One region of the Bradyrhizobium sp. USDA 223 genome, then DNA from elsewhere that is predicted to be linked to it. Evidence: predicted binding sites of a transcription regulator. Region 1 holds the regulator's gene; the other holds the start of a gene.
The links. The regulator LexA, encoded in region 1, represses DNA repair genes until DNA is damaged. The targets are predictions, from matches to a motif close to TGTTCNNNNTGTGTTCNG.

Region 1 (3,412 bases):
GGCACGCCGACGCCGAGATTGATCCCGACCTTGGCGGCGTCCTCCCAGCGCAAGAAGCTCTTGGCGTCGTGCAAGTCCTTGATGATCAGTGGCAGGCCCGCCTTCCAGGTGCGTCCGGGCAGGCCGAAGCCGCGCGGAAATCTGGTGTGGCGGGAGTTGAATTCGAACATGTCCGCGGTGCCGTAATAGCCATCGACGAGCCCCATCTCATGCGAGAGATCAGGATCGTTGTGCCAGAGTTCGATCGCGCCGACGTGCGCCTCGTCGTCGCCGCAGAACAGCACCAGCACGGCTTGCAGGAATTCGCCCGCGAACACCGGCACCGCCACGCCGCAGGTGAGGCCGGCCGCAGCGGCCTGATCGGTCCGCTTGAAATAGGAGTTGGCGAATTTCGTGAGGATGACGGGGTGGCCACAGGCCCAGGCCTTGCCTGGAAGTCCCTCGTCATATCCGAAGTGCAGCTCTTCGCTGACGGCCTTGAACGCGGACAGCCCTTCGTCGTAGAGGCCGCCGCCGAATTCCAGCCGCATGCGCGTCCGGTCGGGTACCCAGAGTTCAACGACGCGAATGAAGGTCTTCATCGAGCCTGTCCGCCGCCTCAAGCCACTGCAGCATCGGTCATTTGGCTGCGGAGCGAACGTTCAAAATTCAGGCAGGACGGCCCAAACTTCATGCGGCGACGAGGCGCGGCGGCGGGCTCGCCGATCGAATGTCCTGAAACAAAAACCCACCGGGCTCGCCGGCCTCGGCCGGCGACGGCAATTTCAATCCCGGGCTCGGCCTTTCGGCCGAAGGGCGTCAGCCGATCGGCAGGCGCGTGATCGTGGGCCGCGTGTCGGCGACGGTCTGCGGCTTGTGCTCGCGCTCGGGGGCCGGCTGCGTCACCGGCAATTGCAGCACGGTCGCGCGCTGGCCTTCGACGAGCTGCGTCACCAGCACATATTTGCCGTCGGGAAATTCGATCGCGTCATGATGGCGATCGGGAATGTGCGGGTCGATCTTGCCGAACTTGCCGACGCGAGAGTTCACGGTGCGCGTCCAGATCCAGCGGTTGTCGTAGCGGACGTCGTCGGCGAAAGCGAGCTCCGTTCCCGGCAGCAGACAGACCGCGACGGAGGGATCGGCTTCAGAAGCGAAGCCGCGCGTCGAGGTGCCGCGGAAGGTTGTCGTGACGATCGTCTCGCCGACTACGGCGGGGCGCGTCGCGACGGCATGCAAGCTGTAGTCACACATCGGGTGCTCCTCATGCTGGGATAGCGACCCGCGTCTCTTTCGAGGCGCAGGCCTCTATCAGAGTGGAAGCATACAACGCTCTGCTCGGTTATGGGCAAATCTGCGGCTCGCGTTCGCAGCACGCGATCACATTATCTTTCCCGGATTCGATAGGAACAAACCTCGCGTCCTTGCATTCGGCCGGAGCTATCAGCACTGCCGGCACAACTCTACCGGCGAAGCAGAAATGGCTGCGCGCCTGCGCGGGCGAATGTCGCGCGGGAAGATGGACCGGACAGCCGGCGCAGAACCAGAGAAACCGTCCAGCCGGAGCGGACAAGTATCCGCTCCGATCCTGGATCGCCGATGCCGATCGAAGCGCGCGCGGCGCTTGAGACTTCCGGTATCAGTACTTCCGGTAAAGCCCGATCAACTTGCCCTGGATCTTCACGCGGTTCGGCGGAAGAATGCGGACCTCGTAGGCGGCATTGGCGGGCTCGAGCGCGATCGAGGCGCCGCGGCGGCGGAAGCGCTTGAGCGTGGCCTCCTCGTCGTCGATCAATGCCACCACGATGTCGCCGGTATTTGCGGTCTCGTTGCGCTGGATCAGCGCCATGTCGCCGTCGAGGATGCCGGCCTCGACCATCGAATCGCCGCGCACTTCGAGCGCGTAGTGCTCGCCCGAGCCGAGCATGTCCGGCGGCACGCTGATGGTGTGGCTGCGGGTCTGCAGTGCCTCGATCGGCGTGCCGGCGGCGATGCGGCCCATCACGGGCACCGCGACCGGGCGCTCGCCCTCGTCCGCGGGCGGGCTGGAGCTCGCGCGCACCTTGCCGAGATTGCCCTCGATGACGCTCGGGGTGAAGCCGCGGCGATTGCCGGCGGCGGCCTGGAGCTCGGGCAGCTTGATCACCTCGATGGCACGGGCACGGTTGGGCAGGCGGCGAATGAAGCCGCGCTCCTCGAGCGCAGTGATCAGGCGATGGATGCCTGACTTCGAGCGCAGGTCGAGCGCATCCTTCATCTCGTCGAAGGACGGCGGCACGCCGCTTTCCTTCAGACGCTCGCTGATGAACCGCAGAAGCTCGTATTGTTTGCGCGTCAACATCTCGACCAAAGTCCCCCGGTTGATGTCGTTCGATTCCGAGACGATGAAGTCGGCAATAAGCCGCTACATCCTCGAAACAAATCATGAACGGACACTATATGTTCGATATGTGTTCCGCAACTGCTTAATTTATGGTGAACGCGGCCAAACTCGCGGAATGCGTGTGGCTGGGCGGCTCAGACGGGCAGCCGGAGCACCTCGCAAGGCGTCCCTGCCTCGGCCTTCGGCGCGAACGGTGCACGCACGAGAAGTACCTGTGCCGCAGCGAGATTCGCAAGCAGGGAGGAGTCCTGATGGCTGACGGGAAGGGCGACGCGCGTGCCGTCGTCGCGCACCTCCAGTCGCGCACGCAGATAATCCTCGCGCTGGTCGTTGGCGGCGAGATCGCGGCCCAGCACGGCGCGCTCGCGCTGATGATGAATCGCTGAACGGCCCGACAGGGCGCGAATCAAGGGCACCATGAACAGGAAGGCGCACACGTAGGACGACACGGGATTGCCGGGCAGGCCGATCACGCGCATCGCGCCTAGTCGACCGTGCATCATCGGCTTGCCGGGCCGAATCGCGATCTTCCAGAACGCCATCGCGATGCCTTCGCCCTTGAGCGCCTGCTGGACCAGGTCGTGGTCGCCGACCGACGCACCGCCGGTCGTGATCAGGATGTCGGCGCCGCTCTCGCGCGCGCTGCGGATGCCGGCGGACGTCGCCTCCAGCGTATCGGCGGCAATTCCGAGGTCGATGGTCTCGGCGCCCTCGCTGCGGGCGAGCGCATGCAGGGCATAGCCGTTGGAATAGACGATCTGGCCACGACCAGGCGTGGTGCCTGGCATCACGAGCTCGTCGCCGGTGGCGAGAACGGCAACCCTCGGGCGGCGGATGACGGCGAGATGCGGATGATTCATTCCGGCGGCAAGGGCGAGATCGCGCTCGGTGAGACGGATTCCCTTGCGCAGCAGCACGTCTCCTTCGCGGAAGTCGACGCCTGCAGGGCGGATGTGCCGGCCGAAAATGGCGGCTTCCTTGATCGTGACATGTTTGCCGTCGGCAGCCGTGTCCTCCTGGATCACGACGGCATCGGCGCCGTCGGGAACG
Region 2 (3,412 bases), 890 kb from region 1:
GAGATCCGTGAGCGACAAGCGGGATTGCTTGTATCGTGCATGACGGAGGGCATCATCATGCATGTCGAGCGTGAACGGTCCCTCCTCCAGGCCGGATACGGCCGGCACCGGGCAGCGCGCAAGTCCATCGAGCAACGCCCCCACCTCCCAGTAGTCGAAGACGCGACGCTCGTTAGGCTTCTGATATCCCGGGAAGACGTCATAGGGCTGCACCCCACCCGGCGCGATTGATTCCAGCATCCGCATTTCCGTGGCGCCAAGGCCACTGGTCACGTTTGGAAGCTCTTCGAGCAGGGCGACGACGCAATGCTCGAGCTTCGGAAGCAGGCGCAAGTCCGTTTCGAGCAGGCCGAACCAGGCCTGTGGCGTCGGCGCACGATAAGCTCGCCACGCGCGACCCGCCAGGCCAACGTGATCTTGCGTGAGCCTGACCAGCGGCGGGTTCAGCTTCGCGAGGCCCTCGGGACCGAGACCGCTCACGGCGATGTCCAGCGGACGCATCACGAGTTTGGAGGCTGCCGCTCTATCGCTGCCGCAATGGTCGAGCAGCCAGAGCAAGATCAATTGCGCATTTGGCTCTGGCTCCATCCACAGTTCGACCGTGTCATACTCTAAGAACAGCTCGATCAGCCCGTGAGAGCCCGAGCCTTCGAGGCGCCAGAATGCATCGAGTTCCGCGGTGGACGGCAGCGATCCCCAAACAAGCCGGCGCTCGATCGCCATGACGAGGTCGGCGAGGCCCGCCCGCTGTATCGCGCCGGCGGCGGATGAATCTGTCGTCAAGATCAGCCGCTTCATCGCACCACCTGATCAACGCAACGCACAAACGAAACGGGCACCGAAGACGTCGGCAACTCAACGTCCTCAGTGCCCGCTCCTCGCGAAAAGCTCTTCGCGTTAAGGCTTACTCGTCCGCCGGCTCCTCGCCGTCGGCGTCGCGCTCCGGCGTGCCGGCGAGGATCTGCTCGGCGATCAGGCCGGAATTCTGCCGGATCGCGGTCTCGATCTTGGCGGTGATGTCGGGGTTGCCCTTCAGGAACGCCTTGGCATTCTCGCGGCCCTGGCCGAGGCGCTGGCTGTCATAGGAGAACCAGGCGCCGGACTTCTCGACGATGCCGGCCTTGACGCCGAGATCGAGGATCTCGCCCATCTTGGAGACGCCCTCGCCGTACATGATGTCGAACTCGACCTGCTTGAATGGCGGCGCCAGCTTGTTCTTGACCACCTTGACGCGCGTGGTGTTGCCGACCACCTCGTCGCGCTCCTTGATCGCACCGATGCGGCGGATGTCGAGGCGGACGGAAGCGTAGAATTTCAGCGCATTGCCGCCGGTGGTCGTTTCCGGCGAGCCGTACATCACACCGATCTTCATGCGGATCTGGTTGATGAAGATCACCATGGTGTTGGACTTGTTGATGGAGGCCGTCAGCTTGCGCAGCGCCTGGCTCATCAACCGCGCCTGAAGACCCGGCAGCGCATCGCCCATCTCACCCTCGAGCTCGGCCTTCGGCACCAGCGCCGCCACCGAATCGACCACGAGAACGTCGACCGCGCCCGAGCGCACCAGGGTGTCGCAGATCTCCAGCGCCTGCTCGCCGGTGTCGGGCTGCGAGATCAGGAGCTCGTCGATGTTGACGCCGAGCTTGCGGGCATAGACCGGATCGAGCGCGTGCTCGGCGTCGATGAAGGCGCAGATGCCGCCCTTCTTCTGCGCTTCCGCCACCGTATGCAGCGCCAGCGTGGTCTTGCCGGAGGATTCCGGCCCGTAGATCTCGACGATGCGTCCCTTGGGCAGACCGCCGATGCCGAGCGCGATATCGAGCCCGAGCGAGCCGGAGGACACCGCCTCGATGTCCATGGAGCGGTCGTTCTTGCCGAGCTTCATCACCGAGCCCTTGCCGAACTGCCGCTCGATCTGGGAGAGCGCGGCGGCCAGAGCTTTACTCTTGTCCATGGAGGATCCTTCGACGATACGCAGGGCAGTTGCGGACATTGGGTCGTGCTCCTTATGGCGAGGATTCGCGTGAGGGACAAACAGTTGCGAGGCAGCTCGGCGATAAAAGCAATGTACCTCATTTGTTCTCAGTTCGCAATATGTTCTTTTGCGGATTTTGTCTTTCTAACTGGACCAGGAGACAACGGAGCTGGTCGAACCTGCCATGCTGGATCGTCACGCCGTCCGCACTGAGTGCACAACTGAACAGACGCGGATCCATTTCTGGATCCTAATGCATCATCACCGCGCGGACCGTGGCCACTTCGGTGATGAGACCGCTGACCTCGCGCTCCCGCCTCCTGGCACGGAAAGAGCGCGCCATGTTGAAGCGACGACGTTTCAAGCAGCAACTGACCCTTCAGGACCGGCTGTCGGCATGGGTGAAGCAGCTCCGCGAGCAGGCGTCCAAGCTACCTCCGGGGCCGGAGCGGGACGCGCTGCTCAAGAAGGCGCGCCAGGCCGACGTTGCCAATCATCTGAACGATTGGGTCAAATCGCCAGGGCTGCAGCCGCCGAAATAGCCGGGCCTGCGCCGGGTTCCTCGAAGCGAACATGACCGGGATCAACGACGCGCGACTGGGCCGCCGTCATGTTTCCGTAATCCTACGGCACCGAACCTTTTGGCGGTCTCGGGCCTTCTGTGGGGATGGGACCGCAACTTTTGGGGACCTCTGATCATGACGAACAACGACACGCAGCACGATACGCTCAGGCGAAAGCCGCTGCTGGACGCGGCGCACGAGGAGATGGTGAAGTTCGAGCGCAAGGAAAACGAGTTCCGCAAGAAGGACCGCGAAGAGCGCGCCGCCGAGCTCCGTCTGCCGCTGAACGAGATCAAGGTTCATTAAGCACTGCCAGGACCGCCCTCCGGAGCGGGCCTGGCCCGCCCGCGATGCGGCACTCCGCTCCGGTCCTTGGCCGGAACCTCCGATCGGCATCGCCGGTCGGGGCGCCGCGACCGCAGATGCACCGGGTAGCTAAATACTACCAGCGAGCCATTGGCGAAGCGATGAAATCGCCAGGACCTACTGTGCATGGGGTTGTTTTGCCACTTTTGAGAGGCAAGGCGCGCCGGCACCGTCGATGGGACGGCCCGGCACGTCAATTCCGTCCGCAGCAGCGCGCCTGCTACAGCACCGCCAGCAGAACCAGGCCTATCACCAGCACGACGAAGCCAGCCGCCGTCGCGGCGGCGAATGACCGCTCTACGTTATCCATATGATGCCACCCCGTTTCCGGCGCGCCACGTTTCCCCCATGGCTGCGCCGAACGGATAAAATCTTGCCGACGGGTGTGTCCGCAGTGGTGCGGACGGATGTCGAAATTGGGACCGGTACGGGGCCAGTGTGCGGCCTTTCGCTCGCGCGCCTGCTTTCGCCAGCCAGCCGGCTATGGTTCGCCCGGCTACCGGCCGGC

Region 2: a site for LexA is predicted at 2,085-2,102, ahead of recA (recombinase RecA). Genes of this name have one in related genera too.

What each region holds. Positions count from the first base shown of each region.
Region 1 covers NZ_JBIYDR010000001.1:2,268,625-2,272,036, forward strand. Annotated here, with positions in the region: gene ABIA40_RS10355 (GAF domain-containing protein) at 1-581, opposite strand, end outside; gene ABIA40_RS10360 (hypothetical protein) at 799-1,233, opposite strand; gene lexA (transcriptional repressor LexA) at 1,619-2,320, opposite strand; gene glp (gephyrin-like molybdotransferase Glp) at 2,497-3,412, opposite strand, start outside.
Region 2 covers NZ_JBIYDR010000001.1:1,376,973-1,380,384, reverse strand. Annotated here, with positions in the region: gene ABIA40_RS06035 (hypothetical protein) at 1-798, opposite strand, end outside; gene recA (recombinase RecA) at 905-1,993, opposite strand; gene ABIA40_RS06025 (hypothetical protein) at 2,317-2,517, shown strand; gene ABIA40_RS06020 (hypothetical protein) at 2,674-2,844, shown strand; gene ABIA40_RS06015 (DUF2798 domain-containing protein) at 3,401-3,412, opposite strand, start outside.